DNA from 4 places in the Peribacillus sp. NPDC006672 genome. Region 1 is predicted to be linked to each of the others. Evidence: riboswitches for the same ligand, from Rfam matches in the RefSeq annotation. Region 1 holds a riboswitch; each other region holds the start of a gene.

Region 1 (3,117 bases):
ATTTTATAAGTAATGACCCCTACTCGAACATCCTCTTTATTCGGAAGTCCCAAATGCTCTTTCGGTGTCACATAACAGAGCATGGCAGTTCCAAACCATCCAATCATGGCAGCACCAATTGCAGAAGTAATATGATCGTATCCAGGAGCAATATCCGTTGTTAACGGTCCTAAGGTATAGAATGGAGCTTCTTGACAGACTTCCAGCTGCTTATCCATATTTTCTTTAATCAAATGCATCGGTACGTGACCGGGTCCTTCCACCATGACTTGAACATCGTGCTTCCAAGCAATCTTCGTCAGTTCCCCCAGTGTTTCCAATTCAGCAAATTGGGCCTCATCGTTTGCATCTGCAATGGACCCAGGACGGAGGCCGTCACCTAATGAGAAAGAGACATCATATGCCTTCATGATTTCACAAATCTCTTCAAAGTGAGTATAGAGGAAGCTTTCTTGATGGTGGGCCAAGCACCATTGTGCCATGATGGAGCCCCCTCGTGAAACAATTCCCGTAACTCGCTTTGCTGTTAATGGGATGTACCGTAAAAGCACACCGGCGTGTATGGTGAAGTAATCGACACCTTGCTCGGCCTGCTCGATTAATGTATCCCGAAAAACATCCCAATTTAAATCTTCCGCGACTCCATTCACTTTTTCCAATGCTTGATATATCGGAACCGTCCCAACTGGCACAGGTGAATTCCTGATAATCCATTCCCGTGTCGTGTGGATATTCTTTCCTGTGGATAAATCCATTATGTTGTCGGCTCCCCATCGTGTAGCCCAAGTCATTTTCTCCACTTCATCTTCGATCGATGAACTAACAGCTGAGTTTCCTATATTCGCATTTATTTTCACATGAAAATTACGTCCGATGATCATTGGCTCACTTTCAGGATGGTTAATATTTGCCGGAATGATCGCCCTACCGCTAGCTACCTCTTCTCTTACAAACTCAGGGGTAACATTTTCCCTGATCGAAATGAACTCCATTTCTGGGGTGATGATACCTTTACGGGCATAATGAAGCTGGGTTACGTTTTTCCCTTTCATTGCACGCAATGGTTTTCTTTTCAATCCCGGAAAAATTTCGGCTTTGGATTGTGACTCCACTTTTCTATACCCATTATCTTCGGGCTTTATTTCACGTCCTTCATACTCTTCAACGTCTTCACGTTCCAGGACCCAATTGCGTCTAATCGGGGCAAGGCCTTTATGAATATCAATGGGATATTCTGAATCCGTATAGAAACCGCTTGTGTCATAAACTCTCAAAGGCGGATTCTCCTCTTCACCGAATGCACCTGTAGTAGGACTTAGCTTAATTTCACGCATAGGTACTTTAATATCAGGTCTAGATCCCTCAACATACACTTTTTTACTCCCGGCAAAATTGGACATAATTGAAACGTTCATGTCATTTACTGAATTACTCATCATGATTTCATTTCTCCTTTTTAAGTTCATTTAAAAAGGACAAAATCCAATCCATTTCGCACGAAAAAGCCGGATCTTATATTTAAGACCCGGCTAACGTTAGTATGACTACAGAAATGACCAAATGAAATGTCATTGTTTAGTAGATTCTAACTTCCCCACGCTGGTATGAACCAGATCAGGTCCTGAGGGTTAAAAAGCATAAGCGCTTCTCTCTCAGCCCAACTGTTATTGGACACCCCTAGTCTGAATAATTTAATTGATTACAGGGTAACTATATATCACCCTTTTCATTCTGTATATAATTTGAAAGTCCTAATATTTTAAGTCACCCTCTCCAAATTCGTTACTTGGAGAAGGATGACCAATTAATTTTCCAGGCTCTCAAGGATTGCGTAAAGCTCCTCTAAATGCTTGATTTCATAAGTTGGAAGCACTTCATTCCGTTCCTTATCATGGCGATTTATCCAAACCGACTTTATGCCTACCCGTGATGCTCCAAGAATATCCGTCATTAAATTATCGCCGACCATCAATACTTCATCCTTATCAAGCTCCATGATTTCCAAAGCATGCTCAAAAATGGAGGCATCCGGTTTACCTCGTCCAAAGGCTCCAGAAATGACGATTTGGTCGAAATAAGGAACTAGTTCAGGTGTTATTTCAAGTTTGGTATTTTGCAGTTCAGGAGAACCGTTCGTCAACAATAGCATTTTGTACTTCCCTTTTAATTCATCTAACACACGGAATGATTCTTCATAAATAAATGGCTTTTTACGTCTCTCGGCAGGGAAACGGTCTGCCAGTTCGAGCCCAAATGCCGGGTCATCGATCCCTAATGCCTTCAAGCCTCTCGTCCATGCTTCTTTCCGATAAGCTGGTGAAATCACGGCCATCTTCCGGAATTCATCATGATCATCCTGAAAATTTCCCCATAGACCTTCAAATGGGTTGATTCCGATCATTTGTGTAAATGCATAAGTATCGTAAGAAGAATAAAGCTCACGAGCTTCCTTCCGAACCGCTTCCTCAAACTCGTCGACATTTAAATCATATTTCTCCTTAGCCACTTCACATGTGGCCACAAAAGCCTCTTTTACACTTTTCTGATCCCATAGCAATGTATCATCTAAATCAAAAAAAACTGCCTTCACCAAAATGTCCACCTTCTATCCCTATTATTGAATTCGTAAAAATCACACTATTACAATAATAAACTACAACCAATGGAAAAAGAATAACTAATCGGAAAATGCCTGCATCTTTCTTAAGCAAAATGTTCGATGTGGCCAGACTTACTTTCTATGTTGGGAAATCCTATATTTTTGACTTATCATCTTTCGAATACATACAGCTTTCCGTTACCGGCAATCTTGAATTTTGGACCGGTGAACCCCCTTCGGATCAGCTCTTTCCTCATATAAACCATTAGGGCGGCATGACTCACGATCAGAACATCCCTTTCTCCCTTTGCAAAGACTTCATCCAATACCTTATTGATTCTTCGTTCAGCTATCTTAATTTCCGCCCTTGTCTCCTTGTTGAACAGCGAGCAGCAGCGAATCCAGATGGCCCAAAGGATAAACGGCAGCTTCACCTTCCCTTTAAGAGGGGGAGAAGGTATTTCCCGAAGCTCCTCCATCTGATGAACCGTACCTGGATAAATATGTTCAGCTGTCTT
Region 2 (3,117 bases), on a different contig from region 1:
GCTTAAGTTCGTAAGGTGTCTGGCGAAAACCATCCAATGAAGCAACCGCAACCGGAAAAAAACATACGAGTGAAATCACAATTAACTTAGGCAGCATGCCAAAGCCAAACCAGATCACTAAAAGCGGTGCCAAAACTATGATTGGTATATTTTGTGATAGTATGAGCAGAGGATAAACCGCGTCCTTCACACCTGGAAATAGGTGTAAGATTGCCGCAATTAATAAGCCGATACAGCTTCCAATAAGAAAACCCGATAACGAAAGCTCAGTTGTTGATATAAGGTGTCCAAAAAGATTACGGGACGACTCAATTCCTTCGATGAAAATGGCTGATGGAGCGGGAAGCAGCCATTCTTCAACCTTTAATAAGACTGTCATTGACTCCCATACTATCAGTAAACATAATAAAAGAAAGAAGGGAGCCCCCTTCTTCCAAATTCCCCTTTTGATCATGCCCGATATTTCTCCGTTAACGTATCCATCGTAATCCCGCTCGGCTGATATAGTATCTTCACTTGGGAAATGACATTCGGCGAACCTATTTCAATCATTCTTACATTCATTTTTTCTATAACCGACAGAAGCTCGGATAGCTCACCCTCCATTGTTGTTTCTAGCGGGTGAACCTCATACTTAACACCTGATTCATCAATGATCTTGATTGCTTCATCGACCAAAGGGATGACATTTTCCCCTTTAGGAATAATCTGTATACTAATTAATGAATTGGCCATTGTATTTCCTCCTATTTTGGTAAAAATTCATTGGTAAATGCCTTTTCAGGATTGAAATCACCTTCAAGAAGCTTATTTTCCGTCATCCAATCACTGTAATTCTTCCAGATTTCAAGCTTTTGTTCACCCCAACGCGGAGCATCATCCTGATACTTATCTGCAAGCCACTCCTGGCTTTTCTTCACTAGTTTTGGATCTAGATCAGGTGCAGACTTAATTAATATGTCTGCTGCATCATCAGGATTCTTAATCGCAAACTGGTACCCTTTCGAAGCTGCATGAACGAATGCTTTAACAGTTTCAGGATCCTCTTTAATCATCTTTTCATTTGTTGTCAAAACAGGCGTATAGTAATCAAGCTTATCAGAGTATTCGGTTAAGTAAACCATATTAAGCTTTTCATTTCGCAACTCAGCCTCGATACCTGTCCACCCATAATAAATCCAGGCAAAATCTATATCCCTTTTAACCGAAGTGAAAAAATCTGTGTCCCCTGTATTCACTATATCCACTTTATTTGCATCGGCATTTTCTTTCTTCATAAGTGAATCAATAACGGCCTTTTCAACTGGAGACCCCCAGCCACCATACGTTTTCCCTTCAAAATCCTTGGGAGTTTTAATTTTTTTTGCCGAAGGTGAAGCGAATCCAGAGGTATTATGCTGGATGACAGCAGCTAGCGAAACAATCGGCACGCCTTGCACGCGGGCCTGCGTAATGCCCTCCTGGTAGCTCACGCCGAATTCAGACTTCCCTGAAGCCACAAGCTTATCAGCTCCAGCTTCGCCTGGCATGATAATTTCCACATCCAGACCTTGTTCTTTGAAATATCCTTTTTCCTTGGCTACATACAATCCTGTATGGTTTGTATTCGGTGTCCAATCAAGCACGACCGATACCTTTTTTAATTCTTTATTGCCTTCTTTTTTAGATGATTCTTCTTTTTCATTAGTTCCGCCTGCCCCACATCCAGCCAAAAGGAACAACGAAGTTAACAGTGGTAAGAATTTATTCAAGCTATTATCCTCCTACACATCATATAAGATCCATATGCCGTACCATAATGGGGCGCCAGGGTCCATTCCAATACCGGTAAAAAACAAAAAACGCCCGAAGATGAATTCGGACGTTTAACATACAAAACAGATAGTCAGTAATAATATGTTCCCTCCGCTGGCATCATCCAGATCAGGTTCAAAGAGTCAGCATCTAAAGGACGCAATCTCAGCCAGCAGTACTGGCCCCCCTACATTTCTCGTACATATGAACTTTTCTCTCCCATTATATCAATTCATGGAGAAAAGGGAATACTAATTTGCTTCTTCTCATTAATTAGAAAGGTTTTCATGCCATTCCAATCATTCTCGTTTATGTGCCTGACACGTTTAAATAGTCATTTCCTTGCAGGTATTCATATAATGAGCATAACCTGTGGACATTTTTGTGTACTGGTTTTATAAACCCTTAATTTCAAAAGCAAAAGGTGGATATGATCATGATTAAGATTAATCACAAATGGTTAGATGTCAGTCACATCCAACCAGGTATAGCACCTGCTAAATCGCTTGAAATTCTCCAATTGCTGGCGGAAGATTCTAACATTTTTGAATATCGGAGCTTTGGAAACCTTAATTTCGATATACAACTGAGGCACCGAGTCATCGAGGCAGCTTTTGCGTTGGATAAAAGTGATGCAGAATTTTCCACACTTGAGGAATCGGCATCCAATAAACAATATTGGCGCCTTTCAAAGGATGGCACCTTCACACTTCAGCCAGGGATTGCCCCTCATGCTGCACTCCTGGACATTTTCTTGAATGGAACACTTTACGCTTTCGAATGCGGTACAGCGATAGTCATCACTTTTTTAAAGGCCATCTTGGATTTAATCGGCCCTAGGAATTTCGACTACCTTTTTTCAAACCTTTTTCTATATGACTGGCGCCCTCCAGAGAATATGGCTCTTCATGTTCATCAAGGAACGGATTATTTACCAGGGGATTGCCTTTACTTCAAAAACCCTGATCACGATGAGGAAACACCTGAATGGCAAGGTGAGAATGCAATATTATTAGGAGAAGACCTCCTTTATGGCCACGGAATCGGGATTACCAATTCACAAGGTATCATCGATGAACTAAATAGCAATAGAAAGCCGAATGCCACCATCTCAGCATTCCTGACAAAACATATCATTAGCTTGGATAGTTCCTACTATAGACAATTCCAACCAAATCCCTCCCGTGCAAAGCCCGTCCACGGTCTTGTCAGCCTATCTGATTTGATTGTTTCTGAAATAGGTCCGAAGATTTACCTTTCATGACTCAAGCACTTCCGCTGTAAAACCGGTTTCTTTAAATATTGGCAAATAAAAATGCTTGG
Region 3 (3,117 bases), on a different contig from region 1:
GTTCGTGACTAATGCCCCGAAACCTTGAAGAACCACCACGTTTTCGAGGTTTACGACCTTCAATATTTCTTTTCCCCTTTTCAGAGTACAAAAAATATGTTTCATCCATCTCTACAATCCCTGAAAATGTGTTGAAGTCCATTTGTTTTAAAGCAGACAATACTTTGTGTCTCCAATAGAACAAAGTAACATAATGAACTTCACCAATAAGATCTGCTGATTTACGAAGGGAATAGCCTTCCAACATACATTTAATAAAATCCAACCATTTATCAGGCTTATGAGTACGGTATAGGGGTGTTGAGGTTACATCTGTAAAAGTTTTTCGGCAATTTTTACAGCGGTATCTTTGCCGTTCAATCTCTTTAAGACCGAGTTTTACCATATACTTACCGAAACGCACAACTCGTTTAGAGTCACAATGCACACAAGTGTAGCCATCTTTATTTTTTCGTTCAGTTACTTCTTGAAATACAGGTTCACTTGCTGAAAATGACGCAAGAGAACTGATAAAAAATTCTTTTAATCTATGTTGTTCTGCTGAATTTAATTTTTTTATTTCTGCTATTAATTCTCTTAACGTCATTTAAAGCCATCCGAACAAACGTTCTTTTATTTATTATAGAACATTTGTTCGGTTTAATCAAATATCAACAGAGTTAATTAACATATCCTAGAAAATAAAAGAATTCACGAGTAAAGTGGCTGAACTCACGAGTAAAACACTCAAACTCACGAGTAAAGTGGCTGAACTCACGAGTAAAACACTCAAACTCACGAGTAAAGTGGCTGAATTCACGAGTAAACATCAAACTTAGAAGTAAAATCGTCGAATTCACGAGTAAACATCAAACTTAGAAGTAAAATCGTCGAATTCACGAGTAAAACACTCAAACTCACGAGTAAAGTGGCTGAATTCACGAGTAAATCACTCAAACTCACGAGTAAATATCAAAATCAGAAGTAAAATCGTCGAATTCAAGAGTAATCTACGAAATGAACTCCCTTTGGTCAAAGCATTTGAAGGACATTCGCAAGATTGAAAGGCTAGTAGCCTTTAAGCATTAGGATGAAAACTTATCTAATACGTTTGACAATTGGATTTATCGTGTTAATATAAAGGCAAATGAAATATATATACAATTTGTACCACTAGGGGTGCTTTATAGGTAAAAGCTGATTTTACCTGAGAAGCTGAGATTAAAGTATGACTTTAAGACCCTTAGAACCTGATCTGGTTTATACCAGCGTAGGGAAGTGGGGTCTGGGACAATACGTTTCTGTATTATTTCAAGTACAACCACTTTCTTTACGTTAAAGAAAGTGGTTTTTTATTTGCAAAAAAAGGGGTGATAAAAGGCTTTATCCCGTATCATTCATAGAAAAATAGAATTTGGAGGTAATGGAAATGAAGTTTTCAGATGAAATCCGCCAGGAAGTTGATCATATTTGGGAGGCTAGCTTTAATCACCCGTTTGTTGCAGGAATAGGAGATGGCACATTGCCATTAGAGTGTTTTCGTTTTTATGTCATGCAGGATGCCTATTATTTATCTCATTTTGCTAGAGTTCAAGCTTTAGGAGCAGTCAAAGCTACAGATTTACATACAACAAGCAGACTTGCCGGCCACGCACAAGGAACATATGAAGCGGAGTTGAAGCTTCATGAAAATTTTTCTGAGAGATTAGGCATCACCAAAGAAGAAAGGGAAAATTTCAAACCTGCCCCGACTGCCTATGCTTATACTTCCCATATGTATCGTGCGGCATATTCTGGACATTTAGGTGATGTTATTGCGGCTATCTTGCCATGTTATTGGCTGTATTATGAAATAGGCGAAAAGCTGCAAGAGTGTAAACCGGAAGAGCCGATTTATCAAGAATGGATAGCGGCTTACGGTGGAGAGTGGTTCCGCTCGTTGGTTGAAGAACAAATTGCGAGGCTTGATGAGATTGCTGAAAAGGTAACAGATGAAGATAAGGAAAGAATGAAGGAGCATTTTATCCTTAGCAGCCAATATGAATACTCATTTTGGGAAATGGCTTATCGTTTAGAGACATGGCCTGTGCATAAGGAAACACTAGAAGTATAAAGGAGATTGAAACATGAAAAAAGGATTGAAATTAACGGATATATTAGTCACGATCGTGATTTCCGTAGCATTTGGAATCGTTTATATCCTTTGGGGTTCGATTTATTATTCCTTTAAACCATTAGGATTACATCTAGATCAACTTATTTATGGAATGTGGTTTATAGCTGGCCCCGTCGCCTTTTTGATTTTACGGAAACCGGGTGTGGCACTTCTGGCAGAGATAGCTGCAGCTTCAGGTGAATTCTTTCTGGGTTCACCATGGGGGCTGACTGTACTCTTATATGGGGTGGTCCAAGGTTTGTTCGCTGAACTGGTATTCATGGCGTTCAGATATAAAACATTCAATATGTCGGTGGCCGTTTTAGCTGCGATAGCTTCCTGCCTTGCATCAGTACTAATGGATTTTGCCTACGGGGAAATAGGTGCTCTCTCCCTTTGGAATTTATCGTTATTCATGATAGCGAGGTTCTTGGGTTCTATATTCTTTGCAGGTGTAACCGCTTATTATCTAGTTAAAGTTCTGGAAGCAACAGGAGTAACTAATCTTGTTCGTCCGGTTTCAAGCAAAGATTATGAAGAACTGGACCTAAAGTAGAGGGTGATGGCCATGGAACCAATCGTTTCTGTTGAGAAGTTAAGAATGAAATTTCCAGGTGATGAGTCATTGATTTTCAAGGACCTATCCGTCTCGATTGATAAAGGTGAAAAAGTTCTATTGTTGGGACCATCAGGATGTGGTAAGTCGACTCTTTTGCAAGTGTTAAGCGGATTGATTCCGAATTCCATCGAAGTCCCGATGAAAGCGGAAGAATTGATATGCCCTTCCTCATGGGGATATGTTTTTCAAGACCCTGATAGTCAGTTTTGCATGCCATTTGCCGATGAGGAAATTGCTTTCGTCCTTGAGAACCTTTCCGTCCCTAAACAAGAAATGAAAGAGAGGATCCGTCATCATATCCGTCAAGTTGGATTGAACCTAAAGGATATCCATACAAGTATAGATATATTATCAGGCGGGATGA
Region 4 (3,117 bases), on a different contig from region 1:
TCATTTAAAAGCTATTGCCTTGAGCAGTAGCCTTTTTCAAATTAAACGAGGACGAAATGGAGAGTTTAGAAATACCTATATACTTTCTTAAGGGAAAAATATTCAGAATCTCTTTTATTTGTTAACGCATTCAACAGCGTATCCAATTCTTGGCTTGCTTGAACAGTTAGAAGACTTGTTAAACCATAAATTGCCGCCAATTTGATCATTTCTTGTCTCTTCTCTTCTACTTTTTCTACAATTACCTTCTGGCAAAGCATCAAGCCACCTCCCATTTATTCAATATTTTTACACCTTCATCATAATGAAACTTATAGTTAAAATCAACTATTTATCAGAAATTAAATGTGTACTTTTATAGTTAAAATGTAACAAAAAGCCTATTTAATTCTCTAAATATGTATATATTGTGTCATCCCCTATATAAACATAAATAAAAAAAGCATCCACAAGTGTAGACTGCGAATGCTTACAACATCTTCCAAGATTATTGTCTATCGCTTACTATGTCATCCATTCCGAAGGAGACTCGTTATTAGGTCTATTAATTACAATCTTATATTCATCTTCAAGTACTTTTAACGAGGCATCATAAAGGTGCCTTTCATCAGAGGTTTTGTATACTCCATTGGCCAATAACTCTTCAATAAGCACTGCCTTCCTCTGTTCAATCCTCTTAAATAATTCTGCCATGTAAATGGCTCCTTTCCTAGTCATCATAGAGCCCGCTTCTAGTTGAGCTAAACTGTATTAACCGGTTTGATTTCACAAAATTATATATACCTTTTCTAGTATGCCACTAAACGTTATTCCACAAAAAGAAAAGCCTCTTCTAATTCAAGAAGAGGCTTACAGTGTCCGTACGGCTCTTCTTATCTTCCAAGCAAATGCTTGTTGGATTTAGCACAGTTCCCAAAATGGGTCTGCTGCCGAGGTTTCTTTGGGCCAAGTCCCTCCACCTCTCTGGATAAGAATTCAATATATAAAAGATGTAGAAATGATTTTATCCCAATAAACATCAAAAGTCAATTACCTGGTTCTGCCTTTTTACTTGCCATAAATGGGTTTCCCCTTTCAAAATGCGGGTTGCATTTTCTCGTCTTTCTGATATGATGTCAGTAATTACATACAATTCACACCACTAGGGGAGTCTTTTTTAGACTGAGATGGAATTAGTTCCGGACCCTTTGAACCTGAACCGGCTCATACCGGCGGAGGGAAGTGGATGATATCGTCTATTTGCAGACTTTATCCATCTACCCCGTTCCGTATTCAGGAGCGGTTTTTTTTATGGATGTAAATAGAGGATCCATTCTAAAGGAGGATGAACAATGGAGAATACTAAATTAGAAACCTTCAGTGAAAGACTTCATGAACGGGCAAAGGAAATTTGGAAAAGGAACCATTCACACCCCTTTGTCCAGTCAATTGGAAACGGCACGCTTCCGGAAAAGAAATTTTCCTATTATTTGAAGCAGGACTATATCTATCTCATTGATTATTCCAAACTCTTTGCTTTAGGTGTCATCAAAGCTCATAATACCGAAACCATGGCAAAGTTTTCCAGCATTTTAAACGAAACCCTTCAAGTAGAAATGGATATCCATCGGCAATATGCCTCGGAATTCGGAATCAGTCCCAAGGAATTGGAAGATACAGAACCTACGCCTACCACTTTAGCCTATACAGGTTACATGCTAAATGCAGCTCAGCATGGGACTTTGGCAGACTTGATCGCCTGTCTCCTGCCCTGCGCTTGGGATTATTATGAAATCGGTTTGCTATTAAAAGAACAAAATGGAGCAGCATTGGAAAACAATCGCTACGCAGATTGGATAAGGTCCTATTCATCTCCTGAATTCGGGGAAGCACACAAATGGCTGATCGCTTTGTTGGAAGAATTGACGGAAGGTATGCCTGAGAAGGAACTTCTGAGATTAGAAAAGCACTTTTTGGTGACTTCCCGATATGAATATTTATTCTGGGATATGGTTCAAAATGAACAGGATTGGCCACTGTAGGTATTGGCATGATGATGAATCCAATCAAGAAAATGACGTTGACTGCCATGATCACGGCTATAACGACTCTGACCAGTTCATTTATTTTCATCCCTGCAGGATTTGCAAAGGTCTTTCCTATTCAGCATCTGGCAAATGTCATGACTGCCGTTCTATTGGGGCCAGCTTATGCTGTGACACAAGCTTTTTTAGTTTCCATCATTAGAAACCTGTCTGGTACCGGTTCAATTTTTGCCTTTCCCGGGAGCATGATCGGTGCACTTTTGGCTGCCGTCCTTTATCGAAAAACACAAAGTTTGAAATTCGCTTGTCTAGGGGAAGTGATTGGGACCGGCATTCTCGGATCCCTATCCTGTTATCCACTTGCAATCCTCCTATTGGGGGAAAAAGCTGCTCTTTTTGGTTTTTTACCAGCTTTTATGCTTAGTTCATTCGCAGGTGCGTTTTTAGCTTTCATATTACTTAAAATACTTCTAAAAAATAATTATATGAAGGGGATTTTTTATGAAAACAGCATTAACCATCGCAGGCTCTGATTCAGGGGGAGGCGCTGGAATACAAGCGGATTTAAAAACATTTTCTGCACATGGTGTCTTTGGAATGTCTGCCATCACAGCCGTAACCGCACAAAATACAATGGAAGTCCGTTCAGTACAGCCAATTGAAACAGCAATCATTTCAGATCAAATAGCAGCTATCTTTGAAGATATTCCTGTTGATGCAGTAAAAATAGGCATGCTTGGATCAAAGGAAATCGTGGAAACAGTCGCTGCGTCCCTTAAAACCTTCATGCCTGCCATCGTTATCCTTGACCCTGTCATGATTTCCAAAAGCGGCCACCATTTGCTCGACGAAAAGGCTGTCTCTGCCTTAAAAATGGATTTGCTTCCGATTGCAACACTTGTAACCCCAAATGTACCGGAAGCGGAAGTGCTTACTGGCTTGTCAATTCGAACGAAACAAGATTTTTACAGGGCATGCATCTCCATTCAAGAACTGGGTCCTAGAGCCGTTTTACTTAAAGGAGGCCATGCAGCAGGAAATCCAAACGATCTTTTTTATGATGGAACTGATTTCCATTGGATCAATGGAGAGC

What was found. Region 1 has a riboswitch for thiamine pyrophosphate ahead of thiC (phosphomethylpyrimidine synthase ThiC). Riboswitches for the same ligand answer to the same signal wherever they lie in the genome.
Region 2: linked by a shared signal. The riboswitch ahead of ACQKKK_RS00785 (ABC transporter substrate-binding protein) and the one ahead of thiC (phosphomethylpyrimidine synthase ThiC) in region 1 are both predicted to bind thiamine pyrophosphate.
Region 3: linked by a shared signal. The riboswitch ahead of tenA (thiaminase II) and the one ahead of thiC (phosphomethylpyrimidine synthase ThiC) in region 1 are both predicted to bind thiamine pyrophosphate.
Region 4: linked by a shared signal. The riboswitch ahead of tenA (thiaminase II) and the one ahead of thiC (phosphomethylpyrimidine synthase ThiC) in region 1 are both predicted to bind thiamine pyrophosphate.

The regions. Positions count from the first base shown of each region.
Region 1 is NZ_JBNNOR010000010.1:27,096-30,212, reverse strand. It holds gene thiC (phosphomethylpyrimidine synthase ThiC) at 1-1,439, opposite strand, end outside; TPP riboswitch at 1,575-1,689, opposite strand; gene ACQKKK_RS17000 (HAD family hydrolase) at 1,805-2,593, opposite strand; gene ACQKKK_RS16995 (histidine phosphatase family protein) at 2,770-3,117, opposite strand, start outside.
Region 2 is NZ_JBNNOR010000001.1:149,795-152,911, reverse strand. It holds gene ACQKKK_RS00795 (ABC transporter permease) at 1-454, opposite strand, end outside; gene ACQKKK_RS00790 (thiamine-binding protein) at 451-735, opposite strand; gene ACQKKK_RS00785 (ABC transporter substrate-binding protein) at 747-1,751, opposite strand; TPP riboswitch at 1,884-1,993, opposite strand; gene ACQKKK_RS00780 (protein-glutamine gamma-glutamyltransferase) at 2,231-3,058, shown strand.
Region 3 is NZ_JBNNOR010000007.1:84,050-87,166, reverse strand. It holds gene ACQKKK_RS13120 (IS1595 family transposase) at 1-586, opposite strand, end outside; gene ACQKKK_RS13115 (hypothetical protein) at 674-799, opposite strand; TPP riboswitch at 1,145-1,273, shown strand; gene tenA (thiaminase II) at 1,409-2,092, shown strand; gene ACQKKK_RS13105 (ECF transporter S component) at 2,106-2,690, shown strand; gene ACQKKK_RS13100 (ABC transporter ATP-binding protein) at 2,703-3,117, shown strand, end outside.
Region 4 is NZ_JBNNOR010000002.1:127,457-130,573, forward strand. It holds gene ACQKKK_RS03940 (aspartyl-phosphate phosphatase Spo0E family protein) at 66-260, opposite strand; gene ACQKKK_RS03945 (Fur-regulated basic protein FbpA) at 505-693, opposite strand; SAM riboswitch class I at 870-974, opposite strand; TPP riboswitch at 1,134-1,237, shown strand; gene tenA (thiaminase II) at 1,332-2,021, shown strand; gene thiW (energy coupling factor transporter S component ThiW) at 2,036-2,557, shown strand; gene thiD (bifunctional hydroxymethylpyrimidine kinase/phosphomethylpyrimidine kinase) at 2,526-3,117, shown strand, end outside.